DNA from 2 places in the Flavobacterium pisciphilum genome. Region 2 is predicted to be linked to the other one. Evidence: riboswitches for the same ligand, from Rfam matches in the RefSeq annotation. Region 2 holds a riboswitch; the other holds the start of a gene.
The links. Region 2 has a riboswitch for cobalamin ahead of LNQ49_RS07905 (TonB-dependent receptor plug domain-containing protein). Riboswitches for the same ligand answer to the same signal wherever they lie in the genome.
Positions count from the first base shown of each region.

Region 1 (7,969 bases), 1.7 Mb from region 2:
TACTGCCAGTTCGTAAATTCCAATTTCTGTTGCTACAAATAAGGCTTCTTTTGCAGAAGTATTTGCTAGAGAATAATTATCTGATGCAGCTGTTGTTACACTCCAACTATATGTTGCATCGGCGCTTACCGTACTGTTTGTTGTTACAGCTACTATGGTGGCTCTTTGAGCATTAAACTCGTTGTTTCCAATATTACCTGTTGGAGGATTTTTATCATCAGAACTTTCGTCACTGCTAGAACAATTAGTCACTAGAACTCCTATAAATAAAAGCAATAGCATTCTAAAGTGTTTTGTTATTTTATTATTCATGGTATTGTTATTTTATTTTTTGGTTATAAAAGCAATATGTGCCGGAATATTTCCCGCAGTAGTCTTCCATTTTAATTTTCCTTCAGGAGTAAAACAGTAGATGTAACCTGTTACGACATAATTTTGCGCATCGGTTATATATATTTCTTTTGTTTCAGGATTTACTTGTAGCCCATAAGGAATCATTATTTGCTTGTCTGTACCGTCTGTGATTATCTTATCGCTAATTATTTTTTTTGTTTTTGTATCTAATATTCCATAGCTCACCTTATTGCTATTGGTGAGGTAGCTCCAAGACACACTGTAGTAATAGAGTAAATCATCTACTAGGCACATTCCTAAAACCGGAATATCTAGTTGTTGTTTCTTCTCATCTGTTTTTGTGTCTATTACAAAAAGGTTTGATGGTGTATTGTAATAATCGCCTCTAGAGCTAACATAAATATCACCTCTACTGTCTATTTGCATACTATAGAGATTGATGCCTACATCTATTTTTTTTATTTCAGTAAAAGTTTCAAGGTCGATTACAGATACAGTTCTGTCGTAATTAGGCACTCTATATCCACCTGAATTTGCAACATATAATTTCCCGTTATGCACCACCATTTGTTCAGGCTGATACCCAACGTTTACTTTTCGTTTGATTTCCAATGATGTTGTGTCAATCTCGGCTACAAAGCCTATCTCCGCATTTGGATTAATAGCTACAGGGCCTGAGTATGAACTTACGTATGCCTTGTTTTTATAGAAAGTTATATAACGACAATTGGGAATGTCAATTTTTTTTATGCGCTTTGTAGTCCATTTATCTACTACTTCAACCTTATTAGAGCAATTGATTACAGCATAAACCTTATTGCCATATATTTTTATATCGTTACCTACATCGCCTAGCTCTTTTACAACTGTTGGGTTACGTTCAGAATAAACATCGGTTGTATAATTTCCAGTTCGGTAATTAAACACATCAATGCTTGCTCTGTTCATTCCCATATTACCCTCATTAAGAAGGTAAAAACCTTCTATATTGCCATCGCTTCTTGGAGCAGCAACACTTTTGTCTGAGGACAGAAAAATAACTTCATCTTCTCTACAAGAAACAAAGGCAAGAGCTATAAATAAGCCTAATACTAATTTTGTTGTTATCTTTTTCATAGCTCAATACTGATTATAAATTTTAGTGTACGACCCGGCATAGGATAATTGTATATAACCTCATACTGCTGATTGAATACATTGTTCACTTCAATAGTTCCCTTTATCAAATAATTAGTGAGTGCAAAAGATTTTTGCATCGATAAATCATGAGTGTACCAAGGTTGTACTTCATTAACCTTAATATTGTTTACATTTCCATTGTATCGTTTTCCTACATAGATAAAACTGTAGTTAAAATTCCAAGATTCATAACTAGCATTTAGTATTCCAGATCCGCTATGCCATGGTGTATAAGGTATTTGGTCTCCATAAGAAGAAGTTTCTAATCCTAAAAACTTTGTGTAATCTCTGCTTTCTGAATATGTATAGGTCAGATTGGTAGACAGGTTTAATTTATTAATATGCATTCCCATATTAATTACAGATTCAATACCATGTCCTTTAACTTGTCCCATATTTGTCATCATCCAACGAAACAGATTTCCTGTTGGAGCTGCTACTATTTTATCTTTGGTATTGGTATAATAAGCGTCTGCCTGAATCGAAAATCGATCGAAGAAACCTTTGCCAGTAGGTAAATTATAAGTAAATCCTACATCATATTGGTTCATATACTCTGGTCTTAGCGTACTAGAACCAACCATAGTATAATACAAATCATTAAATGTTGGCATTCTAAAAATGCGTTTTGCAAATGCTCTTAAATTAAAATCATAATCCTTAAAAGGAGTATAACCAATAAATAATGCTGGAGTAAGTTCTTTTTTGTCTGGCGCTTTTGCATTATAACGTACTTCTTCCTGAACATAAGTGCCTACTACACTACCTAAAGCCTTAAAGCGTCCAAGTCTGAGCGAACTTGCTAATGAAAATAATCCGGTGTAACGTTGCGGAAATGAAAACTGGGTTTGTATTCCTCTCCTTGTTGCGTCTAGCTTGTTGTATTGAAAATCTGTGGATAGAGAAACATCCCATGTAGGCAATATACTGTACATATTTACTGCTGAGAAGTATATTTCTTTTTGATAATAGCTATCATCAGATTGTGCTCCCTCGGTTACTATTTCTCCTAATATGTTTGTCGTATCTCTAGCTACATAATGCGTGTAATCATCAGCATATTTTGCCTTTGCCTGAAATTTATACCTTTTTGTAAAATCCTTTACTATCGAGGCTTGCGCAAAGAAGTTTTTGTCATATTGTCTAAATCCATCAGAAAACTTATTCTCTACAATAGCTCCTGGTGCTCCCCTATCTGAATCATAATAATAAACTTTGGCGTCCCAAGAGCCGTTATTTATCTTTCCAAAAATACCTGATTCAATTCTTAGTGCTGCTATATCACTATTGTGTCTGGTAGCTGTGGTATCATAGGCAACAGTACCATCTTGATTGTCTCTTTTATATCTAAATTTATATTGACCATTGGATTTTATGTACTCTGAGCTTACACTCATGCTTATTTTGTCACTTAGCTTTTGCTCCCATCTAAAAGAAGGATTGTTGTAGTTTATAGACATCGTTTTATAGCGTACTAATAAATGTGTCTTTTTATTATCATCAAAAACAGGTCGTTTTGTTTTTAAATAAATTGCTGAGGCCGCTGCGAAGTCTTTTGCCGACTGGAAAATTTCACTTTTTTGACCGTTATACATCGTAAGCGATTCCATGTCATCTAAGGAGTATTTACCTAGATCGGTAACTCCATTCTGAGCGTTACCCAACTGTATTCCGTCATAAAAAACACCTACATGATGCGTACCCATATTACGTACATCGACTGTTTTAAGACCTCCAAGTCCTCCGTAATCTTTAATTTGGGTTCCAGCAAAATAGCGAAGTGCATCTGCAACATTGTGACTGGCTAAGTTTTCTAGTAATTTTCCTGAAAGGCTTTGTACTGGAATTACTTCTTGGAAAGGTTTTCCTTTTAGAATTACTTCTTTTAAAGGGCGTATACTATCATTAGATGCTTGAGAATAAAGCACAAATGGAGCAAATAACGTAAAAATGAATAAAAGACTTTTTTTTGTATTATACATCACTAAATAAATTATAAAAACTTACTGAGGTATAATCATCAAGAAGCATAAGAAAAAAAGCCCATTATAAAATAATAGGGTGATTTCTTGTTCTTCAACTTTGTTCCTCGAAAGTTTTAAACTATGTGATTTTGGCAGGTCTCCTGACTTATTCCATCTTTAAACAACCTTCCCATTTGCTAAAACAAACAGTGGCATTAGTAACGTTTAAAGACTTATATAGAACTTACAGTAGCGGGCCTGTTCAGGATTTACACCTGATTCCCTTTTAACTATTTTATCTTAATTTTAAGAAAAAAATAGACCAAAATTTTAGGTAAAGATATAACTATACTTCATAAAAAATAATTGTTATCTAATAAAATTATAATTTTTGTAATAAAATCATAAAGAATAATGTGATATGTATAAATTACCAAAGCCAGATATTCAATGCGTTTTTTAACAAAAAAAGCCAATAAATAAATGCTTAAAATTAGGCCTGAAATGAGATAATAAAAAATAATAATTGGACATATTGGATTGTAGAATTTCATCTACAAACAGAAGTTATAACCCAAGTCAATTTAAGTAAGATATTACGCAACTTAGTCATAAAACGCACACTGTCTGAATCTTTCATTAGGAATTGCCTATATTTTTTAATACTTTTGCACCCTTTTTTTACACAATCTAACATTACAATGGCATATTCAAACAATGATTTAATCCGCTTTTTAGAAGCACAAAACCACCTTTATCTTACCGCTCTTTCTGAAATTAAAAAAGGGAAAAAAGAGACGAACTGGATGTGGTTTATCTTTCCTCAAATTGCGGGATTAGGAACTAGTGATACTGCCAAATTTTATGCTATTACAGATTTAAAAGAAGCAACAGAATTTATTGCACATCCTATTTTAGGAAAACACCTTATCGAGATTTCGGAATTGATATTGACTTTCAAAATGAAATCTGCTGAATCAATTCTAGGAGAATTAGAAGCGCGAAAATTACGCTCATCGATGACACTTTTTACTTTGGTAGAAAACAGTAATCCAATTTTCCAAGAAGTATTGGATGCCTTCTTTTCAGGAGAGCAAGATCCACTTACCTTGTCCATTATTAATTCAATTATAACGGCGTCTATTGAAACAACTGTGTTGTCATAGTACAACATTACAATAGATTATTTACTCAAAAAAGACACTACGTCGTATTTGCAATCGCAAATCTGTAGTGTCTTTTTAGTTTTATGAATTATCCTTTAAAATATGGTGTTTAGTATACCTTAAAAACAACATAATTTATAATTTTTCAGTACCAAAATAGTTTTCAAATAATGCTAATTGATTTGATAATGCTTTACTCCAATAATTAGTATCGTGTCCTCCGCGAGATTCAATATAAAGATGTTCTACTTTTTGATTGTTCAAGAGTTTATGAAAATCTCTGTTCATCTCAATCATTTGCTCATCTTCAGTGCCGCAATCCAGAATATAATACTGATTTGATTTTTGCATTTGTTCAATTTTATTGAATGCAAAATATTCTTTTGGCAAACTTTTAAACTCTCCCAAAACTTTATCTACTTGATAATTATGAAAATTTTCACCAAAACGATTAAAATCTAGTGCTCCACACGTACTGCCTACAATCGAAAAACTATTTTGATAAGTAACACCAATAGTTGTTGCTCCATATCCTCCCATGCTCCAACCTAAAATTCCTCTAAATTTTCGATCCTTGATTGTTGGATAATTAGCGTCAATATATTCAACTAGCTCTTTTCCAATAAAGGTTTGATATTGTGACGTTTTATTGATTGGACTATCTACATACCAGCTATTAAAATTACCAGTTGGTAATACATAAATAGTTTGATATTTTTCTGATTTACTAACAAGATCGGGAATATCTTTTTTATAAGTTCTATCAGGGTTTCCGCTATAACCATGCAATAAATAAACGGTTTTATAGGATACTCCTTTTTTGAGTTTAGGAGTAATAATAACTGTCTCAATCTCTTTATCCATTTTAGTACTATATACTTTTTTATGAATAATATCCTGAGCAGAAATAGTTAATGATAATGCAAGTAATAACGCTGTTGTAAGTAATGTTTTCATTTCTTTGTTTTTATTGAAAGACAAAGAAATGAAGTAAAAAAAACAAAAACATTTACATATGTTGATGCCATAAAAAAACTTACGCGCATGCAATTTGAGCAGGTTACTGCAATGCGTATATTACAAAATCATAAATAACAAAGAATACTATGTAGCGCTCTTTTATGCTTTAATCTATATTAATGCTTTGCTTTAACTCCAAAGGGACAACGTTTTATCAAATAGTTAATTGTAGCATGATAGGCATCGAATCCAGTTCCAAAAGAATTTCTTGATTCTGAATATAAATTAGCTCCTTTATCGTTATAAATATTTAGATTGATTTTGGTGTCATAATTAATCATAGTAGTAGCATTGTTAGAGTTGTATGCTGAACCAGATGATTTAGTAGTTTCTTTTCTCCCCTCTTTATTCTGTGTTTCTTTATCATTATAACTTGTAACACCACTTCCATAAGATGAAGTTCCTTTATTTGTTACGTTAGCAATTCCGTATAATACATTTTCAACACCTAATAACGCTGCCATTTCTGTTGGGCTAATAGATTTTAAATTGGCATGTGTGATATTATTTTTTGCCAATAAACTATTTGTTGTAATTGGATCCTGTAATTCTAAACCAGAAGTATTCTCTTTAACAGACAGATAACTTTCTGCCTGTAGTTGCTCTGCCATAGAATTAGCATTAAGAGAAGGGTCATTTGTTATGAATTCATAAGGCAATATGGCTATTTTACCTTTTCTGCCTGTTGCTGGAACTTGTGATGAAGCAATACTAGAATTTCCTCCTTTATTGATTACTTCTGTTCTGCCACTTGCAAATACAATTACATTTATTTCTGATTTTTTAAACTCATATTCAAGTGCTTCGCCTTTGTATACAAATTTAATAGCGTCATCTTTTACCGATACAACTTTACCTTCTTTTTTCTCACCGTTTAGCATAACTACAGTATCGACTTTATCCTGAGCAGATACAGTAATTACACTACATAATAGAATTACAAAAAAGACAATGTTCTTTAAAACAGATTTTTTCATTTTTTTAAGATTAAAATTTAAGAACTATACTTCAATTAATATTAATCTAACAAGACTCTCCAACAAGACAATAGTCACGCTTGTAATTGTTTTAAAATGGTGTTATTTGTACATAAATTGATAGCATAAAATTAAAAGTTTTTTTATTTAAATCCTACATAAAACTAGTATTTATATAGGATGAACAGTGGCTTTAGCTACCAAATTACCAATTGAAAATTATTCTATTTTTTTGATTATATACTAAACGGATAATCAGTATACCCTCTTTCTGTACCACCGCCAAATAAGGTGTGATTGTCTGATATTTCATTTAGAGAAGTGTTTAATTTCACTCTTTTAGGATAATCTGGATTGGTTAGAAATTTTCTTCCAAAACCAACTAAATCAACCAAATTGTTTTCTATTAATTTTTCTCCCGATTGTGGTGTTTTATTACCAGTTGCGATGATAGTGTTCTTAAATTTAGTTCGAAGTTCTTTTCTAAAGTCATCTGAAATTTGGGGTGCATCATCCCAGTCGGCTTCACAAAGATGAATATATGCAATATCTAATTTATTCAATTCTTCTGAAGCTAACATGATAGTGTCCAATATCTCAGGATCATTCATATCCTTAAAACTTATAAAAGGAGAAAGTCTAACTCCTGTCTTTTCATTCCCAATTGCCTCTACTACTGCTTTAGAAATCTCAATTAACAACCTAATTCGATTCTCTTTAGAACCTCCATATTCATCAGTTCTCTTATTGCTGTTGCTTCTCAAAAATTGATCTATTAAATACCCATTTGCTCCATGAATTTCTACACCATCAAAGCCTGCAGCAATAGCATTTTTAGCACCTTGAGCAAATTCTTTAATTACATTTTCTATATCTGTTTTGTCCATTTCCTTAGGTTCATCCACAGGTATGAAAGTAGCATCTCCATTTGGTGCACCGTCAAAAATATAGACATGGGTATTTTGTGCTTTCAATGCCGAAGGCGCAATAGGCTGCAGTCCATTAACCTTAGAACTACTCACCCTGCCTACATGCCATAATTGAAGAAATATTTTACCTCCTTTTTTATGTACAGCAGCAGTTGTTAATTTCCAACCGTCAATTTGTTCTTGACTGTAAATTCCTGGTGTTTTTGCATAGCCCATTCCTTGTATTGAAACCTGTGTTGCTTCGGTAATTATTAAACCTGCCATACTTCTTTGTGCGTAATACTCCGCCATTAATGCATTGGGAACATTTCCGGGTTGTGTAGTTCTAGAACGAGTCATTGGTGCCATCAGAAAGCGATTCTGCAATGTAATTCCTTCTA
Region 1 covers NZ_JAJJMO010000001.1:219,173-227,141, forward strand. Annotated here, with positions in the region: gene LNQ49_RS00970 (cell surface protein) at 1-312, opposite strand, end outside; gene LNQ49_RS00975 (beta-propeller fold lactonase family protein) at 325-1,470, opposite strand; gene LNQ49_RS00980 (TonB-dependent receptor) at 1,467-3,515, opposite strand; cobalamin riboswitch at 3,632-3,839, opposite strand; gene LNQ49_RS00985 (DUF1810 domain-containing protein) at 4,199-4,663, shown strand; gene LNQ49_RS00990 (alpha/beta hydrolase) at 4,799-5,620, opposite strand; gene LNQ49_RS00995 (hypothetical protein) at 5,800-6,660, opposite strand; gene LNQ49_RS01000 (alkene reductase) at 6,897-7,969, opposite strand, start outside.
Region 1: it holds a riboswitch for cobalamin, as region 2 does, so the genes downstream of both, LNQ49_RS00980 (TonB-dependent receptor) here and LNQ49_RS07905 (TonB-dependent receptor plug domain-containing protein) in region 2, are expected to answer to the same signal.

Region 2 (7,969 bases):
GTATTTACCTTAGTTCTTTCTGTTTCGTAATCAGCTTGGTTTTTGTCATTTCGTTTGAAAGCTAAAATATTCATTTTGTCGAAAGATTTTAGTGCTTCACTTTGTTCTGTAGATAGTTTTGTTTTATCTATGTTAAGAATAGTAGGTGAAACATCCAGTGCAATGAAATTTTTGTTTTCAGTGTTTTCGACAAAATATTTTTGCAATGAAGGCTCAGAATTACAGCTTATTAAAAGTAATAATCCTAAAAAGGCGAAAATAGTGGTTATTCGTTTCATGTTATTTTTTTCCTTTAGATGCTTTTTTCAAATCAGATCCTCCTGGCAATTTCATTTTATCAGTAAGTACTGAAATTTCATTTAAATCAAAATTACCAGTTAGTGATAGTAAAACGGTGTCTTCGTTTTTGCCTGAATCAATAAACATGAATAATTCTTTTATTTGAGTATCGCTAGATCCAGATCTTACGTAGATTTTCACGTTTCTTCCATTGTCATTTACTCGCATTAATTCTTCTAATGCAGCAGTTTTTATATATTTATCTGCTGTAAGTTTCATGTCGGCTTCAACTCGGCTGCTTTTTGTGGTAAACACTTTTAGATTGTCTAATTTTTTAATAAGACTTAAATATTGCTGCGTTTCCTTGTCTGAAGCGTCAACTTTTACTTTGCTCATTAAATCAAACATCTTTTTATTTACAATTACAGATGTTACATCATCTTGTCCGTCATATTTATCAAAAGTTCCTTGGGCATAAAAAGCATGGCTAACAAATATAAATACTAGTGTTATTATGAATTTTTTACTCAAGTTTTTACTGTTTTCGTGAATAGTTGATTTCATTTTATCGAATTTTATTTTGTTTGAAAATTAAGTTTTTTGATTGTTCGTATTCTTTGATGTACTGGATACTTTCTATACCAGTATTTACATTGTGTGACACCATAGCCAAAGCTTTTTGTGTTGCTGCTAAAGCTTCTTCTGGAGTGTCATAAGTTCCTAAATCTGAATTTGTAACAACAGGAACCGTGTTATTGGTACTGTTGAAGTATAAATAAGAACTTATTCCTAGTAAAATAACAGCCGAAGCAGCAATTGATAACCACGCAACATTACGTTTTTTAGTTTGTAGTGGAATTTCTTGCGTTAAACGTTGTTCTTTTACTTGAGAGAAATAACCAAAAAGTGGTTTGTATTGTTCCAAATGCTGCGCAACATTCGAAGAAGAAAAATAGTTTTTTAATTCATTTTCTTCAGCAATAGTACTTTCTCCCTGAAAGTATTTTTCTAATATTATTTCTATTTTATTTGATTCCATATTCGTGTGTGTTAAGCATAGATTCTCTTATTTTTTTTCTAGCTCTTGAAAGTGCTACTCGTATAGCAGTTTCATTCATATTAACTATTTTGGAGATTTCGTCAAATTCATATTGTTCGACATCTCGTAACTGAATTAAAATTTGTTGCTGTTCAGGCAACTGATTCATTATTTTTTCTACCCATTCTAAACTATTATTATCTTCAATTTTTTGATCTAATTGTGGCTCCCTGTCTTTGTAATTCGTATGTACAAGAGTAATATTACTGGCTCGTTTAGATTTTAGTTGATCCAAACAATAATTTTTGGTCATTGTCATGGCAAGAGCTTCAACATTATTATAGGTATTTAAAGTTTCTTTCTTATTCCATAATTTTACTAAAATCTCTTGCGAAGCATCTTCAGCTTCTTCTGTACTTGTGAGCAATCGTTTTGCCAGACGAAATACTTTGTCTTTGAAAGGATTTACTAACTGAATGAAAACGATTTGATTCATAAAAATGACAAATTATAGGTTCGCTTATAATATCAAGACGAAACAGAATTATTTTTGTTACAAATGTGTGTTAAATAAAACTAAAGGTAGTATTTTTACGTTAATACTATATTGATACTATACTATGAAGACAATATTTAGAACTGCAATATTATTATTTTTAGCTATATTCTGCTTTCAAGCTTGCCAAGATCAAGATGATGTGGCTGCCCCTAGGAATTTACAGGTACAGGATTTTATCTGGAAAGGATTGAATCAGTACTATTTATGGCAAAGTGATGTCCCTAATTTAGCAGATGATCGTTTTGGAACTCAAGAACAATTGAATTCTTTTTTAAAAGGCTATCCTGATCCTGAAACATTATTTAATTCTTTACGTGTAGACCCTTCGATAGATCGATTTAGTTGGATCGTGGACGACTACACTGTGTTGGAACAAGAGCTTCAGGGTACATCTAAAAATAATGGAATTGATTTTAAATTGAGCCCAGTATCTAAAGGATCTAACGATTTAATTGGTTTTGTTCGTTATGTTTTGCCTAATTCTGATGCTGCTAGTAAAGGAGTGAAGCGCGGAGACTTATTTTATGGTATTAACGGCACGCAAATTAATTATGGTAATTATAAAGCATTGCTTGCTCCAGATAGTTATACGATAAATCTAACTGATTATAATGGAACGACATTCACACCAAATGGCAAATCGTTTACATTAACGAAAACAGTTTTGGATGAAAATCCAATTTTTATTAATAAAGTAATAAATTCAGGAGGGCATAAAATTGGTTACTTGATGTATAATGGCTTTTATGGTAACTATGATGATCAATTAAATGCAGCATTTGGAGATTTAAAAAATCAAGGAATTACTGATTTAGTTCTTGATTTACGTTATAATGGGGGAGGCTCTGTACAAACTGCAACCAGATTAGCAAGTATGATTACTGGACAGTTTACAGATAAGGTTTTCTCTAAACAAAAATGGAATGCCAAAATCAATAAATATTTTGAAAGTGAAGATCCAGAATCACTTAATAATAATTTTGTAGATAAATTTAATGGAGTTGCTATAAATAGTTTGAATTTAGGTAAGATATATATATTAACGACTAAAAGTACTGCATCTGCAAGTGAATTAATTATTAATGGTTTAAAACCATATATTGATGTAGTACAAATAGGAGATGTTACTATAGGTAAAAATGTAGGTTCGGTTACCTTATATGATTCGCCTACTTTTGGGAAAACTAATCGTAATCCAAATCATAAATATGCAATGCAACCCATTGTTTTGAAGATTGTGAACTCACTTGATTTTGGAGAATATACTAATGGATTGACTCCTACTTATAGTGTGCCAGAATATATAAATTCATTAGGGGTTTTAGGTGATGAATCAGAACCGTTGTTAAATGCTGCTATATCGAAAATTTCAGTAACTGCTAAAATGATTAAGCGTAAAGAAGGAAAAGAGTTGGAATACTTTACGGATTCAAAAGCGATAGATGGTATACGAAATCAGATGTATTTAGATAAAGCTCCAGAAGGACTTTTGAGAGCATTACAAGATAGATAAAGAATTAAAAAAGGCTTTCATTATGAAAGCCTTTTTTATAAAGTAAAATGTAAAAAGGATGATTTTAATTAATCATTAAAGTAAAAACCGTTTGGACCTATACCAACAACTAATTCTTTTTGTAGAGTTCCTGTAAGAGAATAGATGTATGCTTTACTGTCTGATTTAAAGTTTCCACCATCAGCTACAAAAATATGATTGTTTTTAACTGCAAAGCCATATAAATACCCGGCACTAGAAGTTAAAATAGTTGTTGTAGAGGCTGTAGTGTCGTTTAAGTTCATAGCATAAACCGAACTTCCTGCAGTATAATAAATTTTATTTTCATAAATATCTAAATTCCCTGCTCCATCTAAAGATGCTGGAAATTCAATTTTTGAAGTTGTTTTGTCTGAAATTTTCACCTTTGTAATTTCACTTCTAGTGCCATCATATGGTCCTCTTAAGATATATATAATCCCATTTTCTTCTTCCATAGTATCAGAGCTTAAACCAATAATTATAGGTGTTTCTAGTTTTTTGTCAGCTATATTTACAATTAATAATTTATCATTGTTTAGGGGCTCAGTAATATATAATTTACCGTCTTCTAATAGGATTCTATTAGCAGTTGCATTTAATTCAATTTTAGACTCAACAGCATTTGTCGCTAAATTAATTACTGCAACATAATCATCAGTGTTTCCATTAGGATTTTCCTCTGGCTTTTCATAAGAATAATATGTATTTGCGTTAGTGACATAAGCTTTTCCGTCTTTTACAACACCATATCTTGGGTTTTTAAGTCCAGTTTCTATCTTTGCAATTAACTTGAAAGTATATCGGTTTACAACATTAATTACATTAGAGCCACCAGCAATGATATAAGCTCTATCGCCATCAAAGAAGATGTTTTGAGCATATTTACCCATTAAATCTTTAGGGTTTGCAGCAGTGTAAATATCTTGTACGAAATTATTAAGATTATTGTCAATAAATGAAACAGATCCTTGACCTGCAGATCCTTCATTCAAAATCAGGATGCCATTGTCATATGCTCCTTTCTGGTCATCTGAATCGTTGTTATCATCATTCGAACAAGAAACGAACAATGAGACGCTGAGTACTATTAAAAATAATTTACTGAACTTCATTATATTAAAATTTAAGGGTTAAATACATATTAAAATTTCTTCCAGGCATAATTCGGTCTTCTAAGCTTTCATATTCTTCATTGAATAAATTACGAACTTGAAAACCAAGTTTGAAAGAAGACAGGAAGTGAAAATCATAATCGATACCAATATTTGATATTAAATAATCATTGACAATCTCTTTTGGGTTATTATCGGCTCTTGTATATACAAAGCCATTGTATAAAATTTGATAGTTGGCAGATATTTTACCACGGGCATAAGCTATAGCTCCAGTTGCTTTATTAAATGGGACAAAAAATATTTGTTTATTGGTTTCTTCATTTTTAGAAACAGTATAAGCATATGTCGCATTTAGACTAAAATAGTTTTTACCATAATTGTTTTTCCAGCTTAGCATAGTTTCTGTTCCATAAGAGTTTACTTTGTCGGTGTTTTGTGGCGACCATATTCCTTTGTTTCCAGGTACCCATTGTAGTAAATCTTTAATTTTGATATAGTAAACAGTTTGAGAAAGTGTTATTTTTTTATATGAAAAAACATTTCCAATTTCAGCTTGATAAGAGCTTTCAGGTTTTAAGTTAGGATTTCCCCCTTCATCCCAATAGAGATCATTGTAAGTTGGGATTCGATAATTTCGGGATAGATTTAATTTTAGATTATAGAATTTACTAAACTCATAAGAAGAACCTAATGAAAATAATACAGGTGACTTATAATTATTTGTAAATTCTTTCCGAATACCAAATTCATTCAGCCATTTGGTTGTTACTTGCTGTTTTGCTAATAATGATACAGAACTTATTTCACGAACATTATTTCCAAAACTAGTCCCATATCCTTTGGTCCTGCTATAATCTATAACCCCATTTACTTGAATAGATTTTAATATTTGATATCCTAAATCAAGTTTAGTTATTAAGTTTTGTGTTTTTCCATAACTATAATAATCACGGTCTATGTCGGCAAAATATTGATAATTTTCTAGAATATATGCAGTCTTAAAATTGGCAGTTAATTTATTAAAGTCACCATTGTATTCTATTAAGTTGCGGCTAAAACCATTGATGTATTTTGACTTGGTTTCTGATTCTGAAATCAATGATGTGTTTCTGTCAGTATTTGAAGTTTGACTGTATAATTTTATGGTGTTGTTTTTGTTTATTTTATATCCAAAATTGGCATTTACGCCAATCACATCATATTGTCCATTAGTATTATAGCGTTGTTCGCCTTTCCAATTGTATGTATTTACATAAGGATAATCATTCGTTGAACTGTTTTTAGAAAAACCAATTTGTGCACTCCACTTTTTGTTCGAAATGTTTGTTTTGTAGTTGATTCCAGCAGTATTAAAACTACCGTAATCAAGTCTTAAACTATTGCTAAATTGATCGTTGAAGATTAAGTCATTGTTTAAATGTACAGTTCCTCCAACAGCACCACTTCCGTAAATAACACTTCCACCACCAGCTTTTACACTTATCGAATTATAATCATTGGAAGAAATGGTATTGAAATCGGTACTTCCATTCATCTGGGAATTGATATTAATACCGTTCCAAATAACTGCTGTTTGAGAGGCTGTTGTTCCTCTAAACGCAACTGTTGAAAGCATTCCACGACCGTATTCTTTAAAGTATATAGTAGAATTGAAGTTTAACAAATCAGTAAGTAATGCTTCATTTTTATTAATAATGGAGTCATTGAGTTTTAATACCGATTGTGAATCAGAATATTTTTTGAGATTAGCATCCGAAACGATAACTTCTTTTAGTTTTGTTATAGAATCATTTTGTGCCGAAATGAATTGGCAAACTAAGAGCGAAAAACAGATGTAGAACTTTTGTAATGTCATAATTTCTAAACTCTTCTTCCCGAGAGTTCGATATTAGTTAACAAAGGCAGGTCTCCTGGCTTACGTCTTGTTGTTTTCCTTCCCGTTCTAAAACAGTGGTTTTGTAGTTAACAACAAACATTCCTTACGGAACTAAGTTTACAGTTGCGGGTACAGCTCAAGATTTTTGAATGTTGATATTTTCAATCTTCATTTACTTGATTCCCTTTTAATGTGTCTCAAAAAATAACACAACCTTAATGTGAATGCAAATATAAAGTTAAAAATACTTAAAAATCAATTTTGTTTGGTTTTTAACCTATAAGCCTAAATAAAAGAGGTTATTCGTCGTTTTAAATTATGATTTTTATAACCTGACCAAAATCGACTTTGTTTTGGAAAGCATCTTTTAAAGGAAGAGAGTTTAAGAGACACAATATGCTTCTTACAACTCCTGCATGGGCAACAATGATTACTTTTTGAGGCGTCTTAGTATGTATTTCATTTTCTATAAAATCACTAACTCTTTTGTGTAGGTCAACAAAAGATTCTCCATCTGGAACACGAACATTTACAAAATCTTCCATCCAAGGATTTAGATCTTCTTGAGAGATTTCGTTCCAATTTTTCATTTCCCAATCGCCAAAATTCATTTCCATTAAGCGATTGTCTTCTTTGTAATTTGTGATGTCATTTTGCTTTTGAATATGTTTGGCAAGTAATACACAGCGTTTCAGTGGACTCGAATATAATAAAGCATCTTGAGGTAATTGTTGTGCAATATTTTCAAAAATTAAATTATAAGGAGTGGCTATGTCTACATCGGTTTGACCGTAACAGATTCCTTTTTCACAAACCGTTTCAGTATGACGAACTAAATAAATCTCCATATCGCTATAACACTTAAGTAAAAGATAACTTCGCAAACTTGCTGGGTCGCACCTAAACAATCACCAGTATAACCATCAATCCATTTTTGAAAATAACGTGCCAGAAAGTAACGCGTTAAGAATACTGGAATTACAACCAATATTAATTGGTACTGAAAATAGGAAAGAACTAAAAGAGGTAATAACCCAAAAACGAATGCTCCTAAAACTTCTTTCCAACTAAAACTCTTTGCAATAGGTTTGCTTTTGCTTGAAGCATCTTCTCGTGAATACTCATGTGTGAACACAATACTTATTGCTGCCAAGCGACTAAGCGAATGTCCTGCAATAAACAATAGAAGAATAGTAAAGATTGATTGTTGACTTGCAGTGGTTATTAACTCAGTAAGTAATTGGAATTTTAATAATAATAGCAACACAACACCAATGGCTCCATAAGCACCAATGGCACTATCTTTCATGATTAATAAGATTTTTTCTTTGGTCCAACCACCACCAAAACCATCACAAACATCGGCAAAACCGTCTTCATGAAAAGCTCCAGTTGTTAAGATTCCAGTAATCATTCCTATAATTACTGATGCTGCAGTAGAAACCAAAAAGGAAGCACCATAAAAAGCTAAAAAAGAAAGGGTTCCAACAATCCATCCAATCAATGGGAAATAACGACTGGCTTTATTTAAATAATCAGGATTGTGGTCAATGTTTTTCGGACATGG
Region 2 covers NZ_JAJJMO010000001.1:1,943,223-1,951,191, reverse strand. Annotated here, with positions in the region: gene LNQ49_RS07935 (DUF4252 domain-containing protein) at 1-278, opposite strand, end outside; gene LNQ49_RS07930 (DUF4252 domain-containing protein) at 280-843, opposite strand; gene LNQ49_RS07925 (hypothetical protein) at 845-1,318, opposite strand; gene LNQ49_RS07920 (RNA polymerase sigma factor) at 1,305-1,814, opposite strand; gene LNQ49_RS07915 (S41 family peptidase) at 1,939-3,390, shown strand; gene LNQ49_RS07910 (YncE family protein) at 3,459-4,523, opposite strand; gene LNQ49_RS07905 (TonB-dependent receptor plug domain-containing protein) at 4,528-6,381, opposite strand; cobalamin riboswitch at 6,410-6,635, opposite strand; gene cobC (alpha-ribazole phosphatase) at 6,714-7,250, opposite strand; gene LNQ49_RS07895 (adenosylcobinamide-GDP ribazoletransferase) at 7,235-7,969, opposite strand, start outside.